3 regions of the Sorangium sp. So ce1014 genome follow, and region 3 is predicted to be linked to each of the others. Evidence: riboswitches for the same ligand, from Rfam matches in the RefSeq annotation. Region 3 holds a riboswitch; each other region holds the start of a gene.
What was found. Region 3 has a riboswitch for cobalamin ahead of WME75_RS20355 (hypothetical protein). Riboswitches for the same ligand answer to the same signal wherever they lie in the genome.

Region 1: linked by a shared signal. The riboswitch ahead of WME75_RS05655 (TonB-dependent receptor) and the one ahead of WME75_RS20355 (hypothetical protein) in region 3 are both predicted to bind cobalamin.
Region 2: linked by a shared signal. The riboswitch ahead of WME75_RS01615 (energy-coupling factor ABC transporter permease) and the one ahead of WME75_RS20355 (hypothetical protein) in region 3 are both predicted to bind cobalamin.

What each region holds. Positions count from the first base shown of each region.
Region 1 covers NZ_CP150356.1:1,492,825-1,498,470, forward strand. Annotated here, with positions in the region: gene WME75_RS05640 (LysR family transcriptional regulator) at 224-1,138, shown strand; gene WME75_RS05645 (hypothetical protein) at 1,152-1,331, opposite strand; gene typA (translational GTPase TypA) at 1,748-3,586, opposite strand; cobalamin riboswitch at 3,750-3,930, shown strand; gene WME75_RS05655 (TonB-dependent receptor) at 4,175-5,646, shown strand, end outside.
Region 2 covers NZ_CP150356.1:401,528-407,173, reverse strand. Annotated here, with positions in the region: gene WME75_RS01625 (3-hydroxyacyl-CoA dehydrogenase family protein) at 1-51, shown strand, start outside; gene WME75_RS01620 (enoyl-CoA hydratase/isomerase family protein) at 302-1,129, shown strand; cobalamin riboswitch at 2,054-2,258, shown strand; gene WME75_RS01615 (energy-coupling factor ABC transporter permease) at 2,336-3,070, shown strand; gene WME75_RS01610 (hypothetical protein) at 3,067-3,453, shown strand; gene WME75_RS01605 (CbiQ family ECF transporter T component) at 3,443-4,192, shown strand; gene WME75_RS01600 (energy-coupling factor ABC transporter ATP-binding protein) at 4,189-5,016, shown strand; gene WME75_RS01595 (CbiX/SirB N-terminal domain-containing protein) at 4,992-5,646, shown strand, end outside.
Region 3 covers NZ_CP150356.1:5,329,955-5,335,600, reverse strand. Annotated here, with positions in the region: gene WME75_RS20355 (hypothetical protein) at 1-1,146, opposite strand, end outside; cobalamin riboswitch at 1,584-1,791, opposite strand; gene WME75_RS20350 (cytochrome c-type biogenesis protein CcmH) at 1,887-2,507, opposite strand; gene WME75_RS20345 (NAD-dependent protein deacetylase) at 2,835-3,695, shown strand; gene WME75_RS20340 (2OG-Fe(II) oxygenase) at 3,712-4,290, opposite strand; gene WME75_RS20335 (helix-turn-helix domain-containing protein) at 4,413-5,646, shown strand, end outside.

The DNA of each region.
Region 1 (5,646 bases), 3.8 Mb from region 3:
GTGGAATCACGCGGAACCACGCGGAACCACGCGGAACCACGCGGAGAGGAGGCGACTATGCGCCAGGGCACGCGAAGACGCGCCGGAGACGAGCGCGCGAATGCGTGGAGGAGAGCATGCGCGCTCCGCCGTTGCCCGGCGATCCGCCATCGCCGTATACTCGCCATGCATCCTTGCATGGCGCGGCGCGCTCCCGGGCCGCCGCGCCCCGCGCGCGGGAGTCATGCTCGACTGGGACGATCTGCGCTACTTCCTCGCCGTCGCGCGGCACGGCAACCTCTCGGCCGCCGCGCGCGCGCTCAAGGTCACCCAGCCGACCGTGGGGCGGCGCATCGACGCGTTCGAGCGGCGCCTCGGGGCGAAGCTCTTTCAGCGCTCGCCGTCGGGGTTCGCGCTCTCGGCCGCGGGCGAGACCGTGCTCGGCCACGCCGAGCGCATGGAGCAGGGCGCGCTCGCCGCCGAGCGCGCCGCCTCCGGCCGCGACGCAGGCCTGAGAGGCCACCTCCGCGTCACCGCGTCCGAGTGGCTCGCCGTCCGCGTCCTCGGGCCGCTGCTCGTTCCCTTCCTCGCGCGCCACCCCGCCATCTCCGTCGACCTCATCGCGGATGCGCGCTGGCTCAGCCTCCCGCGGCGGGAGGCGGACATCGCCCTTCGCCCCGCCGCGTTCGAGCACCAGGAGGTCTTCCAGCGCGAGGTCGCGCGGATCGCCTTCGGCCTCTACGCCTCGGAGGCCTACCTCGCCGAGCGCGGCCTGCCGGACTGGGACCGGCAGTGCGAGGGCCACGCCCTCGTCACGATGAACGACGAGCCGCCGGCCATCGCCGATCTGTCATGGCTGCGCGCCGTCGCCTCGAAAGCCCGCGTCGCCGCCCGCACCAACGGCCGCGAGACCCAGGCCACCATGGGGGCCGCCGGCGTCGGGCTCGTCTGCCTGCCGCGCACCCTGGGCGACGCGACGGCGGGGCTGCGCCTGCTCTCGCCGCCGTCGCCGCCGCCCGAGCGCGCGCTGTGGCTCGGGGTGCACCGCGACACACGCGGGGTGCCGCGCGTCAAGGCGCTCGTCGCGTTCGTCATCGACGCCCTCGGGCCGCTGCGCGGCGCCCTGCGGCCCGGCGCGCGGCCGCGCGAGACCCGGTGACGCGCGCCCCCGGCTACCGGCCCTGGCCGAGCTGACAGGCCCTGTGCGCCTCGAAGGCAGGCGCGCAGTCCATGTGCACGAAATCGGTGTCGCACGCCGACTCGCGGGAGCCCAGGCACTCGAAGAGCGGATCGAGCCACGCCGAGATCTCCTCGCAGGTCATGAACGACCCGATGCGGACGATCCCGCCCATGCAGTCGAAGTACGGCGCGGTCAGGTCGTTGCAGGGGCGCGGCTCGGAGAGCAGATCGACGCAGGCCTCGCGACAGCCGGGCTCCCGGCACGCCGTGTCATCGAAGATCTCGCAGAAGAAATCGCACGAGGCCTCACGGACTCGGCCGAGCCCGTCCCGCTGGAGCTCGCCGTCTGCGGGCCCACGCCCGCGCTCTGGCGCGACGTCGCGTTCGCGCTCGACGTCGCGCTCGCGCCCCCGGAGCCGTCGTCGCCGTCCGGGGAGCCGTCGACCACCACGCTCCCGCCGCAGGCGCTCGCCCCCGCGAGGGCGACGAGCGAAGCCAACCGCGCTGAAAGCAGCGTCGTTCTCATCCCCGGGAGCCTACACCCAGGCGGGCAGGGGAGGGGCGCTCGCCGCCGGGCGCCCCCGGCCGATCACTCCACCGCCTGCGACTGCTCGATCGCGTCCTCGCGGCGCTCCCGGCGGTTGCACGCGAGCACCTTCTTGCGGACGCGCACCGCGTCGGGCGTGACCTCGACGAGCTCGTCGCCGTCGATCCACTCCATCGCCGTCTCGATCGTGAGCAGCCGCGGGCTGGCCAGGAGGACGTTCTCGTCCTTGCCGTGGTTGCGCACGTTGGAGAGCTTCTTCTCCTTGATCACGTTGACGTCGGTGTCGTTCGGCCGGTTGTGCTCGCCGATGATCATCCCCTCGTAGACCTCGACGCCGGGGACGATGAAGAACATCCCGCGCGGCTGGAGGTGGTGCAGCGCGTACGGGGTCGCCACGCCGATGCGATCGGCGACGATGGCGCCGGTCGGGCGGCGCATCATCGGGCCGCCCCAGGGCGCCCAGCCGTCGAACATCGTGTTGAGCAGGCCCGTCCCGCGCGTCGCCGTCAGGAACTCGCCACGGAAGCCGATGAGCCCGCGCGACGGCACCCGGAACTCGAGGCGCGCGCGCCCGAAGCCGGGGTTCGTCATCTTCACCATCCGGCCGCGCCGGCCGCTGAGGCGCTCGGTCACGATGCCGACGTAGGTGTCCGGCGCGTCCACGACCACGAGCTCGACCGGCTCCATCACCTCGCCGTTGATCTCGCGCGTGACGACCTCGGGGTTCGAGAGCTGCATCTCGTACCCCTCGCGCCGCATCGTCTCCACGAGGATCGCGAGCTGGAGCTCGCCGCGGCCGAGCACCACGAACGTGTCGGGCACCTCGGTCGGCTCCACCCGGATCGCGAGGTTCTTCATCGCCTCGCGCTCGAGCCGCTCCTTCAGGTGACGGCTCGTCAGGTACTTCGACTGCTTGCTCTTGCCGGCGAACGTCGACGTGTTCACGCCGATCTTCATCTTGATCGTCGGCTCCTCGACCACGATCCGCGGCAGCGCCTCGGGGCTCGCCGGATCCGCGATCGTGTCGCCGATCGTGACCGCATCGAGCCCCGCGATGGCGACCACCTCGCCCGCGACGGCGCTCTCGACCGAGACCCGCTTCAGCCCCTCGTAGGCGTAGAGCATCTTCACGTAGCCGCGCGACTGCCCGTCCTCGCCGAGGAGCGCGACGTCGGCGCCGGACCGGGCGGTGCCCCGGACCACGCGGCCGACCGCGAGCCGGCCCACGTAGTCGTCGTGGGTCGTGTTGCAGACGATGACCTGGAGCGGCCCGTCGGGGTCGCCGGAGGGGCCGGGGACCCGCTCGAGGATCGTCTCGAAGAGCGGCACGAGGTCCGTGGCCTCGTGCTCGAGCTCGCGCTTGGCCTGGCCGAACTTCGCGACCGCGTAGAGCGTCGAGAAGTCCATCTGCGGGTCGCTCGCCTCGAGATCGCAGAAGAGGTCGAACACCTCGGAGAGCACCTCGTGGGCGCGCGCGTCGCTCCGGTCGATCTTGTTGATGACGACGATGATCGGGAAGCCGCGCTGGAGGCACTTCGAGAGCACGAACCGCGTCTGCGGCAGCGGGCCCTCGGCGGCGTCGACGAGGAGCAGCGCCCCGTCGGCCATCATCAGCGTGCGCTCGACCTCGCCGCCGAAGTCGGAGTGGCCGGGCGTGTCGACGATGTTGATCTTGACCCCGCGGTACCGGATGCTCGTGTTCTTCGCGAGGATCGTGATGCCGCGCTCCCGCTCGAGGTCGTTCGAGTCCATGACCCGCTCGGCCACGACCTCGTTTTCCCGGAAGGCGCCCGACTGGCGGAGCATGTGATCGACGAGGGTCGTCTTCCCGTGGTCGACGTGGGCGACGATGGCGATATTGCGGAGGTCATTACGCGGCATATATACAGCGGCGGCCGTTTAGCACGCGTTCCACGGAGGAGCGAGCCCATCCTCGCTAGAGCTCGAACGTTCGGCCCGCCCGCGACGCGAGCGCTGCGAGCCGAGCGGGCGAGGTGAGCGGGAGCGATTGACAGCCGGAGGGGCGCCACCGTAGGGTGCGCCCGCGCTGGTGCCTGGGCGCCTGCCCAGGCTGAATAGGGAACCCGGTGAAATTCCGGGGCTGCCCCGCAGCGGTAAGCGAGAACGACCTCCCACGAAGCACTGGCCCGCGAGGGCTGGGAAGCGGTGGACAGTAGGAACCCGGCCCGGCCGGAGCGCTCGCGAGCCCGAAGACCTGCCAGCGCCCGGCGACGGGGAGACATCCGATGCCGGTTCGACCTGGGAGCCTCGAGGGAGGCGGTTAGGTCCGAGCCGGTGCATCTCTGCGCACGTCCCGGATCCCGAACCGCCCCCCGCGATGCCTCCTGGTCGCCCGTGGGGGCGAGGGTCGGTCCAGCGCATCGCGCCGGATTCGCCTTTTCCTCCTCGCGGAGCTCGACACGAGCGGCCCGCCGCCGCTCCGCGCGATGGCAGCGAAGGAGGACACGAATGCTCCGCGAGACGGTCACGATCGGTCACGAACACCGCCATCCGCTCGGTCGGATGGCCGCACTGGCCCTCTTGCTGGCCACCGCGCGGCCGGCGCGCGCCGAGGTCGAGCCGCCGGAGGCGCCCGCGGACGGGGGCGCGCTCGAGGTCACGGTGCAGGCGGAGAAGCCGGGCAGCGAGGCCGCCTCGCGCGTCTCGGTCGGGTACCGCGAGCTCGAGCTCCGGCCGAGGCTCCGGCCGGGCGACCTCCTCGAGGCGGTCCCCGGGCTCTTCGCCGTGCAGCACGCCGGCGGCGGCAAGGCGAACCAGTATTTTCTGCGCGGCTTCGACGCGGACCACGGGACCGACGTCGCCTTCTTCGTCGACGGGGTGCCCGTCAACCTGGTCAGCCACGGCCACGGGCACGGCTTCACCGACCTCTACTTCATGATCCCGGAGCTCGTGACAGGGCTCGACGGCTACAAGGGGCCTTATTACGCGAGCATCGGCGATTTCGGCACGGCGGGCGCCGTCAACCTCCGCTTCGCCGAGAAGCTCGACGAGAGCACCGCGCAGCTCAGCGTGGGGCAGTACGGCATCCTGCGCGGCCTCGTGATCGCCTCGCCGGATCTCGGCGACGATTGGCGCGCGGTGGCCGCGGCGGAGGTCTACCGGAACGACGGGCCGTTCCTCAATCCGGAGCGGCTCGAGCGCTTCAACGTGTTCCTGAGGGCGACGCACGACCTCGGCGGCGCCGGGAAGGTCCAGATGACCTGGATGTCCTACGGATCGACCTGGTCCGGCTCCGGCCAGATCCCGGCGCGCGCCGTGTGCGGCGAGGGCGAGCAGGGCGGCCTGAACCCGCCGCCCTCCGCCTTCGGACAGCCGTGCATCGACCATTTCGGCGCGGTCGATCCGACCGAGGGCGGGTCGACCGCGCGGCACATGGGGTCCGTCGCCCTCTCGACCGCGTGGCGGGACGCCGACCTGAGCGCGATGGCCTACCTCCTCGGCTATCGCTTCACGCTGTACTCGAACTTCACGTTCTTCAGCGAGGACCCCGTCCACGGCGATCAGATCGAGCAGAACGACGACCGCACCGTCGCGGGCGCAGAAATCCGGTTCCGCAAGCAGCTCGAGCTCGGGGGGGCGAGGTTCACGACCTCGCTCGGCGCGCAGCTCCGCGCGGACGGGATCGACAAGTCGCTCCACCACGACCAGGCGCGCGAGCGGCTCGAGGAGAGGGACCGGACCCACATCGACGAGGGCCAGATCGGCGTCTACGTCGAGCAGGACGCCCGGCTCCGGCGCTGGCTCCGCCTCGTGCTCGGCGCGCGCGGGCAGTGGATCGACGTCAACGTGGACGACCTGCGCGAGGACCTCCGGGCGACCGGGAACAGGTCGAGCGGCGCCCAGGGGCAGATGCAGCTCCTGCCGAAGCTCACGGCGATCGTCTCGCCGATCGACGGGGTCGATCTCTTCGCCCACTACGG
Region 2 (5,646 bases), 4.9 Mb from region 3:
GGGTTCTACGTGTACGACGAGAAGGGGCAGAAGACGGGGAGGGCCGTGTAGGCGGCTGCGCTGCGGCGCGCGCGGCGGCGCCAGCGGGGGCGGGGGTGGAGGGACGCCGCGCTATCCGCGAGATGCGAACATTTTTGGCGGTCCGGGAGACAGCCTGTCCACGCGATTGCCCACGACCGCGTGCGGTCTGCGTCCAGGAACGCAATGAATACATAGCAGGCCCAGACGGGCACGAAATGACGCCTTCCGGGGCGCAAGGCAGGCGCTTCCCCCCGGCGCCGGGCGCTGCTAACCCCACCCCATGACCGCTCAAGAACAGCAGCCGGGGATCTCTGCTCGCGGTACGCTCCAGTTCGTCGCCGTCGAGCGCGCGGGCCACGTCGCCACCGTGACCATCCAGCGGCCCGACAAGCTCAACGCCCTGAACCCCGCCGTCCTCGGCGAGCTCACCGCGGCCTTCCGCGACCTGCTCGCGCCCGCCGAGGGCAACGAGGTCCGCGCGGCGGTGCTGACCGGCGCCGGCAAGGCGTTCGTCGCCGGCGCCGATATCGCGGAGATGGCCGCCATGAACAGCATCGCCGCGAAGCGGTTCGCCGACGCAGGCCACCGCCTCGGCGACCTCATCGAGACCGCCCCGTTCCCCGTGATCGCCGCGGTCAACGGCTTCGCGCTGGGCGGCGGCTGCGAGCTCGCCCTCGCCTGCGACTTCATCTACGCCGCGGAAGGCGCCAAGCTCGGCCAGCCCGAGGTGAACCTGGGCGTCATCCCAGGGTTCGGCGGCACCCAGCGGCTGCTGCGACGGGTCGGGCCCGGACGCGCACGCGAGCTCATCTACTCAGGCGACATGATCACCGCCGAGCAGGCGCTCTCGATCGGGCTCGTCAACGCCGTCTTCCCGGCGACCGAGCTCCTCGCGCGCGCCCGCGACACCGCCCTCAAGATCGCCTCGCGCGGGCCGCTCGCCGTCGCCGCCGCCAAGCGCGTCCTCCTGCGCGGCGAAAGCCTCGACCTCGCCGCCGCCAACGAGCTGGAAGCCCAGGCCTTCGCCGCGCTCTTCGGCAGCGACGACCAGCAGCTCGGAATGAAGGCTTTCCTGGCGAAATCCCAGGCCGCATTCATTGGAAAGTGAGTTTCCGAGCCGCCCGCCAGATGGCAAAAAAATACCGCGCATCATGCTGGAGGGGGGCCAGACATGACCGCGGCAGGGGGACCGCGGCGACGTGGTGAACGTCCGCCGCGGTGCTCAAGAAAACCCGCACGCGCTCCGGGCCGGGGGGGGAAACCGCGCCGGTGCGCATGCGGTGATCAGAGTGTGGCACCCGAGGGCAGGTTGTCGATAACAAAGTGCAAGGCATGCACGCGGGTGAGCGAATTGCGCCCGGCACGAGGACAGCCAGACGACCGCACAGCGCAGACGCCGCCCATTCCCGCGAATGCGCGTTCGAGCCGGGCATACCCGTGCACGGGAGACAGCCTCCGGTGGAGTCCATTTTCGCGTTCTCGGAAAGGAGAACACGAGAGCCCGCCGCCCCCTCTCACGGCAGGCGCCGCGACAAAGGGAGCCAGGCACGGAACACCTGCTCACAAGTAAAGAGCCAGGACGAACAAGGCACACTGCCGCGAGAAAACCACCGGAGCGGGCGCTGCGCGCACCAGGCGCGCACGCTCCGAGAGGGCCCAGCACCCGCGCCGCGCGCACGGGGCGGCGCCGCCCCGAGAGGACGCCGGAGCCAGCAGCGACCCTGAGGTGAACAAGTAAAGAGACTTTAACTACAGAAGCACAAGGCTTGCAGCATTTTCGAGAAAGCTTTGCCTCGTGCGTCTCGGTCAATTTCTCCTTCTCCTTCTCGTCCGCGCCTCCGATTCCACCATTGCACAGGGCGCGATCCCGTGTGGCGCTGCCGGTCGGCTCGACAGGGCGGCGCCATCAGCGCACGGCACACCGCGGCAGCGCCGGGACCGTCCGCTCGCCGCGCCGCGAGACGAGCGCCTCCCCGCGATCGCGGCGCGACGTCCTTGACGCCGGGCGCGAAACGGGACTACCGAGATCCATCTGACAATCTACGCCTCGGGTGCCCTCAGGGCATAACAGGGAAGCCGGTGCAAAACCGGCGCGGTACCGCCACCGTGAGTGGGGAGCTGCCTCCGAAGACCACTGGGCCTCATGAACGGGCCTGGGAAGGTGGACGCAGCGCTGGGAGCTCGAACAGCTCCCTGAACCCATGAGCCGGGAGACCTACCCGAGCCCCCCACGAGGTGCAGCTTGCGCACGTCTTCGTGGCGTTCGGGTGCGGACCTCACCCGGAGCGCCGAATTCGGTCCCCACGGCCGTGCCGTGTCCATCGCCTGCGTGTTCCTGGTGACGCTCCTCGCGGCCCGGCCCGCGGCCGCCATGCACCTCGCGGAAGGCGTCCTGCCGCTCGGCTGGTGCGCGGTCTGGAACGCGATCGCCCTGCCCTTCGTCGCGATCGCCCTCCACCTGCTCCGGCAGCGCACCCAGCAGGACGTCTTCTACAAGCCGTTCGTCGGCCTCGTCGCCGCCGCCGTCTTCGCGATCTCGTGCATGCCCGTGCCGGTGCCGACCGCCGGGACCTGCTCCCACCCGTGCGGCACCGGGCTCGCCGCGGTGCTCATCGGCCCCTGGATGGCCGTCCTCGTCACCGTGGTGGCGCTCCTCATCCAGGCCCTCTTCCTCGCGCACGGCGGGCTCACCACGCTCGGCGCCGACGTGGCGTCGATGGGCATCGCGGGCGCGTTCACCGGGTACCTCGCCTTCCGGCTCGCGCAGCGCTGCGGCGCGAGCCTCTGGGTCGCGGGGTTCCTCGCCGGCGTGACCTCGGACTGGGCCACGTACGCGACCACGGCGCTCGAGCTCGCGCTCGGGCTCGCTGGCGAAGGGTCGGTGACGTCCATGTTCACCGGCGTCGCCCTCGCCTTCGTCCCCACCCAGCTGCCGCTCGGCCTCCTCGAGGGCGCCATGACCGCGGGGGCCCTCGTCTTCCTGCGCGCCCGGCGGCCCGACATCCTGGAGCGGCTCCGGGTCGTCCCGCTCGCCGCGGGGGCGTCGTGACGCGGCGGGTCGCGCAGCGCGCGCTGCCCGCGTTCGCACGGCGCGCGCGCGCCGCCGCGCCAAGGCTCGCCGCCGCGCTCCGGCTCACCGCCGCGCTCCCGGCTGCCGCCGCGCTCTGGCTCGTCGCGTGCGGCAACGCCTCCTGGGACGGGGTCGACGAGGCCGTGATCCGCCGCGTCGCCGAGGACGCGGGGCGCCACGACACGGGGCCGCTGTTCGCGGGCTTCGAGGGCGATCTCCTGCTCTTCGCGTTCCTCTGGGCGGGGCTCCTCTCCGGCTTCGCCCTGGGCTACTTCTCGCGCGTGCTCTTCGTCGAGCGCGCCGGTCAGCCCGCCGGCGAGCCCGGCGGCAAGCCCGGCGTCGAAGGCCTCCGTGCCGACTGATCTCCCCGCGCGGCTCCGCGACGTGGATCCCCGGCTCCGCCTCGGGGCCGCCGTGGCCGCGTGCTGCGTCGCCGCGGGCGCGCGCTCGCCCTGGACGCCGGCCGCGCTGCTCGTCGTCGCGTGCGCGGCCCTCCGCCTCCAGGGTGTGACGGCGGGCGCCGTCCTCCGCGCGTTCGCGCCCGCCGCGTGGGTCGGGGGGCTCGCGGCCGCGCTCGCGCTCGCGCTCACCCCGGGGGAGCCGCTCCTCGCGGGCGCGCCGTTCCCGCTCGACGCCCTCACGCGCGAGGGCGCCGGCCGCGCCGCGGCCATCGCCGCGCGCGTCCTCGCGGCGGCCGCGGTGCTCCGATGGCTCGCCAGCGCCGCCGCCCCCGCCGAGATCGAGGCGGCGCTCGCCGGGCTCGGCGCGCCCGCGGCCCTCGTCGAGCTGCTCGCGCTCGCGCGGCGCTTCGCCGGCGTGCTCCAGCGCGCGGCCGACGGCGCGTGGAGCGCCGCCGCGCTCCGCGGCGGGTTCGCGCACCCGCGCGCCGCCGCGCGCTCGGCCGGCGCCATCGCGGGCGTCGTGGCGCTCCGGACCCTGGAGCGCTCCGAGCACGCCGCCCTCGCGATGCAGCTCCGCGGCTACAAGGGAAAGCTCCCCGTCGCCGACCGCCGGGCGAGCGCGCCCGCCGCGAACCTCGCGTTCGCCGCCGCCGCCCTCGCGGCGCTCGGGCTCAGCGTCGCCGCCGGCGAGGCGGGATGAGCGCCATCGCCCTGCGCGCCCCCCGCATCGGCTATCGCGGCGCCGAGCCCGCGCTGCGCGACGTGCGCCTCGACATCGCCGAGGGCGAGTCCGTGGCGGTGCTCGGCGGCAACGGCGCCGGCAAGACCGCGCTGCTCCGGACGCTCGTCGGGCTCCTCCCCGTGCCCGGCGGCAGCGTCGAGATCTCGGGCCGCCGCGTGGGCTCGCCCTCGGACGCCGTGGCCGCGGGCGCCGCGCTCGTGCTCCAGGACCCGGACGACCAGCTGCTCGGCGCGACGCTCCTCGACGACGTCCTGTTCGGCCCGAGGAACCTCGGCCTGCCCGCGCCCGAGGCGCGGCGCCGCGCCGAGGCGGCGCTCTCCGCCGTGCAGATCGCGCACCTCGAGGGCCGCGCGATCGAGGCGCTGAGCTTCGGCGAGCGCAAGCGCGCGTGCATCGCCGGGATGCTGGCGATGCGGCCGCGCGTGCTCTTGCTCGACGAGCCGACCGCGGGCCTCGACCCGGAGGGCGAGCTCTCCCTCTGCCGGACGCTGCGCGCCCTCTCCGAGCAGCAGGGGACCACGCTCGTCGCCGCGACGCACGCGGTCGATCTCGTGCCGCTCTTCGCGACGCGCGCGATCCTGCTCGGCGACGGGCAGGTCCTCGCGGACGGGCCGCCGCGGGAGGTGTTCGCGCGCGGGGAGCTCCTCGCGCGGGCGCGGCTCAGGCGGCCCTGGGTCGCGGAGCTCTGGACCCGGATGAGCCCGTCCCCCCCGCGGGGCCACGCAGGCCTTCCGCTCACCCTGGAGGAGGCGCTCGCATGCATGACGATGGGCTCCTGCTGATCGGCCACGGCAGCCGCGACGCCGCGTCGAACGCCGAGTTCGAGGCGCTCGTGGCCGACTACCGCGCCTCGCGCTCCGGGATCGTCGTGCAGCACGGCTACATCGAGCTCGCGACGCCCTACCTCGCCGACGCGCTCGCGGCGCTCGCGGCGCGGGTGTCCCGGGTGGCGGTCGTGCCGCTCTTCCTGTTCGCGGCGGGTCACGTGAAGAACGACATCCCGCTGGCGCTCGAGCAGGCGCGGGCCGCGCACCCCGGCGTGCGCTTCTCGGCGGCGCGGCACCTCGGCGTGCACCCGGCGCTCGCGGAGGTCGCGTTCGAGCGCGCCGCGTCCGTGCTGCCGGACGACCCGGCGGCGCGGGCCCGGACGGCGCTCGTCGTGGTCGGGCGCGGGGCCAGCGACCCGGACGCGAACGGCGATTTCTGCAAGATGGCGCGCCTCATCGGCGAGGGCCGCGGGCTCCAGCTCGTCGAGCCGACCTTCATCGGCATCACGCGGCCCTCGGTCGAGGAGACGCTCGATCGCGTCGCGCGCCAGCGGCCCGAGCGCGTCGTCGTCCTCCCCTACTTCCTCTTCGCCGGCCGGCTCATGACGAAGCTCGCCGAGCAGGTCGATCGCTTCGCCTCGACGT
Region 3 (5,646 bases):
CACCTTCGGCGTCACCCAGGTTTCCCAGAAGTCCGAGGCGCTTCCGGCCGAGTAGCACTGCCCCGCGGGGGACGAGTACTCGTCGCCCGACGGGTTCCAGACGATCGCCAGGGCGCTCGTGTGGCCGACGAACGCGATGGGCGAGGTCGTGCTGTCGTCCTCGCAGACGTCCGGCGCGAGCTCGAGGTACTGCGACGAGCTCGCCTCGTTCACCGGCGTCTGGCTGCCCCCGACGACGCTCGCGACGACGCTGGCGCGGATGAGCGCGGCGTAGCCGTTCTCGCTCGCGCCGCCGACGCCGAACGCGTCTCCGCCGCCCACATGCAGGGTGTCGTCCTCGTCGAAGCCGAGCGCCGCCGCGTTCAGCACGTTGCTCGCCAGGAGCGAGCCCTCGCTGCCGCCATACGCGTAGGCGTTCCACGTGCCATTGATGACGCCCTGGACGTCGGCCGCCGCCCAGATCCGGAGCTCTCCTGTCCGGTTGGGCGAGGTCAGATGGCCGATCCCGGTGACGAGGTTGCCCTCGGAGTCCACGGCGATCCCCGCGGAGGCGCCGGGGATGCTCGTGATCAGCGGGATCTCCGTGATCGGCGACGCGGTCAGATCGAGGGCATAGACGCCGCTCGTGTAGCCGCCCGGGTCGCTCCAGCCGCCGTTGATGACGAGCGCCTCGTTCCCGTACCAGGCCAGGTCGTAGTAGTCGACGTCGAGCTCGATCACGTCCACGTGGCTGAGCAGGTCCGGCGGCGAGGTGATGCTGAGGATGGAGCTCGGGAACACGAGCAGCGGCGCCCCGTACCCGACCCCGAGCGCGATCGTGCTGCCGTCCGGTGAGATGGCGAGGAAGCTCGGATCCATCGGCCCGTCGCTCAGCGTCGCGACGGGCACGTAGACGCTCGAACCATAGTTCTTCTGGAGGTACACGGTCTGATCGTTGGCGGCGAGGAGCCGGCCGGCCAGCTCGTAGCCATCGATCTCCTGGGCTGTCGTGGGGAACCCATCCAGGGCCACGGACCACCCGCCGGCGATGGCGGGAAGGTCGAACGTATACGACGTGTTCCCCGCGTACTCGTCGAAGGCGTCAGCGAACACCGACGGTGAGAGCAGGAGGAGCGCTGCGGTGACGGAAGACGCGACAATGCGCATAGGGACTCTTTCCTTTCTACTTCTGCTGCAACAGGAGAGGAGCGTGCCTGCGCCCCCCTGTCGCGCTCGAGAGCTGAGCTGTCTCCATCGGGCGACGAAGCGCGCGTGATCGCGCTCCGGCGCGACGACGCGCACGGGGGATACGTTGTGTTGATCCTCGACCGGAAAGGCTCAGCGCGACGTCTCTCGTCGTCGGCTCCGCACGGATCGACGCCAGAGCGCTCGGTACGAGGACGCGAGGCGCGGAGGAGCCAGCTGCGACGCGCGAGGGCGCTGAACCTTCGAGATGATCATCGGACCGACCCTTCGTCCCCGCGGACGATTACGAAAGAAAGCTCGGGGAACGGGTCGGAACCGGGACAGGCGCGAGAGTCGGCGCCAGCTCGGACCTACCGCCCTCCCACGAGGCTTCCAGGTCAAACCGGCGCGGGATGTCTCCCCGACGCAGGATGTTGGCAGGTCTTCGGACTTGCGAGCGCTCCGGCTCTCGCCGGGTTCCTACGGTCCACCGCTTCCCAGCCCGGAGGCCAGTGCTCGTCGTGGAGATCGTTCTCGCTTACCGCTGCGGGGCAGCCCCGGATTCGCACCGGGTTCCCTTTTGAGCCCGGGGCCGAAGCCCGAGGCACCAACACGAGGCACTACATATTGTGGTGCGGGACTCCGGTCAAGCGGGATGTTGGGGCTGGGCCCGGACGATCGGGGCGACGACCGCGCCATGCCGCGTCACGGCGGGGATGCGCTCACGCGTCGCGCTCCCGGAGCTCGTTGTCGAGGCGCTCGTCATACTCGTCATACTCGTCGCGAAGGGCCGCCGTGGTGGCGTCCCTGGATGGACCCGTCTGCGCTGCGTTGCGCCTCCACGAGCGCAGCAGGGCGAAGACCCCGAGCAAGGCCACCGCGATGCCCAGCATCAATCCAAGCGCGACCTTGCCGAGGGTGCCTGACGAGGGCGCCGCGCGGAGGCGGTCGCCATAACGTGCGACGAGGTCTTGCTCGACGGCGCCGGCCGCCTCGCCCCGGCGGAGGCGCGCGCGGATCTCGCGGCGAAGATCGCGCGCCACCTCCGATTCGTGGACATCGAGCGTCTGATCCCAGCAGCAAGGCGCGAGCAGGCGCCCTGCGAGCGCCCGCTCGCCGGGCGCCGGCGTCGTATCGACGAGCTCGGCCTCAGCGTGGCTGGGCGTCGCGGGCTCGGCCCTGCCGCTCATCGCCACGCCCGCGACGAAGGCGGCCAGCGCCGCCGCGCGGCGCCAGCGCGCGCCGCGCAGCAACCCGAGGCGCAATGGCGAGCTCACCTCGCGGGCCCCGTGCGCGGTACGGGCCGAGTCATTCGCGGACCTGCCGTGCTCTCGCTGGATCATGGCGAATGAGCCTAGCGCCGCCGCTCGCCAGGGCGCTGCGACACGATGTCGCGCTCATCGCGGCGCGCCCGCGTGCCGCCCGAAGGCCGGGATACCGCTGCAACGTTCGATGAGGTGCGACAGCGTGACGCATTGCCGGCGCGCGCCTCGACTCCCTGCTTGCCGGTCCCAGCTGTTCTGCGCAGCGCCCGTATCCGTCGCTCCGGGGGCGTGTGCCTGGACGGGTGGGCCCGGAGGGTCGCCGTGCCTGGGCCGAGCGTCGCGCCGGCGGGCGGGCGGCCGGCCGGCGGCTGGCGGCGCCCCCTGAAACGGGTCACAAACCGGCCCATGCCGCTCGGCGAAGCGCTCCTCGCGGATCCGGTCGACGACCTCATCGCGCTCCTGCGCGGCAAGCGGTTCGTGGCGCTGACGGGCGCGGGGTGCAGCACCGAGTCCGGCATCCCGGATTACCGCGGGCCCGAGACGCGGCGCCGCGCGCGCAACCCGATCCAGGGGCGGGAGTTCTCGCATTCTGCGGAGATCCGGCAGCGCTACTGGGCGCGCGCGGTGATCGGCTGGGAGCGCTTCTCCCGCGCCGAGCCCAACCCTGCGCATCGCGCCCTCGCGCGGCTCGAGCGGGACGGGCTGCTCGAGGGCCTCATCACGCAGAACGTCGACGGCCTCCACCTGGCCGCCGGCAGCCGCCGGGTCATCGAGCTGCACGGCACGCTCTCCGAGGTCGCCTGCCTCGCGTGCGGCGCGATGGAGCCGCGCGCCGCCCTCCAGGCGCGGCTGCTCGCGCGGAACCCCGGCTGGCTGCGCCTCGCGGCCGACATCGCCCCCGACGGCGACGCCGATCTCCCTGCCGAGCACGTGGCCGGCTTCCAGGCGCCTCCCTGCCTGCGCTGCGACGGCCCGCTCAAGCCGCGCGTCGTCTTCTTTGGCGAGAACGTGGCGCGGCCGATCGTCGACGCGGCGTTCGCCCTCGTCGACGCGGCGGACGCGCTCCTCGTCGTGGGCTCGTCGCTGGCGGTCTTCTCGGGTTACCGCTTCGTGCTGCGCGCTGCGCAGCGGGGCATCCCGATCGCCCTGGTCAACCTCGGGTCGGCGCGCGGCGAGGAGCTCGGCGCGCTGAAGATCGAGGCCCGGGCGGGCGACGTGCTGCCGCGCCTCGCCGAGGCGCTGGCCGGCGCGTCGTCACCGCGGTGAGGGCGCCGCGCCGGGGTCAGTCGCGCCGGTACATCACGTCGGAGCGGAGCACGTACTTGCACCCGCGCGTCACGGCGGCGCCGCGGTGGAGCCGGCGGTGCTCGAACACGAGGGCCATCCCGCGCCGCGGGGTGATGCTCCGGCCGCCCCAGAAGTCGGTCGTGCCGCCCTCGAAGCCGTCGTTCAGGTAGAGCATCGCGGTGAACAGGCTCCGCTCGCCGTCCGAGCGCAGGATCGACCCGTCGCCGTGCCAGTTGAAGTACTCGCCCTCGGTGTACCGGTAGAAGCGGAAGCGCTCGTTCAGCCCGACGGCGCGGTGGTGGCACCAGCGCGGCGGGGTCCACGGCGCGAGCCGCTCCCAGAGGCTCATGGCGAGGGCCGGATCGTCGAGGAGGATGCGGCCGTTGTTGCGCACCTCGAGGTTCACGACGTCGGTGCCCCCGATCGGCGCCTGCTCGAAGCCCCGAGCCTCGGCGAGGGCGATGAAGCCATCGCACTCCTCGGGCGACAGGAGGTTCGTCACCGTGAAGATGCGGAGGTCGTCCGCGTGGGCGGTCCGCTGGGCGGGTCGTTCGGCGTGGATCGTGCTGCTCATGCGGGAACCCTGCGTCGCGGCGGGCCGGATCCGGAAGGGCGGGACCGGGCAGGACCGGGCAGGACCGGGCAGCGCGGTGGACAGGAGGGCAGGGCATCGCCGAACATCGAGGGCTCGCAGCGATGGCACAGGTCCCCAGGGCGGGCCGCGGCGCGGAGCCCGCGGCGCATTTCAACCACGCGCTCCTGCTGCGGGCGCGGCTCGAGCTCGACCTGACGCAGGAGCAGGTCGCAGCGTCGATCGGCGTCGATGTGCGGACCTACCGCCGCTACGAGTCGGGCGCCGTCAACGACCCGCGGCTCGGCTTCTCGGTCCGGAGCCCGTCCCGCCGGCGCATCCTCGAGCGGCTCGGCGCCGAGCTCGGCCTCGCCGAGGCCGACCTGCTCGTCGCCGGGGCGGGGGAGGCGCCCGCCGGCGCAGCAGAGGCGCCCAGCGGCGCAGCAGAGGCGCCCGCCGGCGCAGCAGAGGCGCCCAGCGGCGCAGCAGAGGCACAGGCGCCGGCCATCGCGCCCGCGGCGGCGCACGGAGCCGCCCCGGCGTGGCGCCCGCTGCACGCGCACACGCTCCAGCGGGCGCGGCACTTCGTCGGGCGCGGGGAGATCCTCGATCGGCTCGCCGCGTGGGCCGGCGCCTCGCCGCCCTCCCCCCGCGTGATCGCGCTCCTCGGCGTGGGCGGGGCGGGCAAGACCGCGATCGCCGAGCGCTTCCTCCAGGGGCTCGGAGACGCCCCGCGGCCCGGCGGCGTGCTCGTCTGGAGCTTCTACGACGATCCCAGGACCGAGGCGTTCCTCGACCAGGCGGCGGCCTACTTCGCGCCGGGCCCCGGCGCAGCGCCGCGGCCGCCGGCGGCGCCCGGCGAGCAGCTCGCGCGGCTGAAGGAGGCGCTGGGGCAGGGCCCGCCGCACCTGCTCGTGCTCGACGGCCTCGAGACCGTGCAGGCCGAGGGGGGCGCCGGCCGCGCGCACGGCGAGCTCCACGACGCGCTCCTCCGGCGGCTGCTCTGCGCGATCGCCGCGGGCCTGGGCGGCGCGCGGGCGCTCGTCACGTCGCGCTTCGAGCTCGCGGATCTGGCCGCCTGGGCCGAGGGCGGGCTCTCGACGATCCGGCCGGAGTCGCTCGGCGAGGGCGACGCCGCGTCGCTGATGCGTCGCTGGGGCATCCAGAGCGACGACGACGCCCTCCGCGCGCTGTTCGAGAGCACCGGCGGCCACGCGCTCTCGGTCGCCGTGGTCGGCTCGTACGTCGGCGCGTTCCTCGGCGGCGACGCGGGGCGGCTCTCGGCGGCGCGCGCGGCGCACCTCGCCGAGGCCGAGCGCGACGACGTCCTCGCCCGCCGACTGAGCTCGGTGCTGTCGG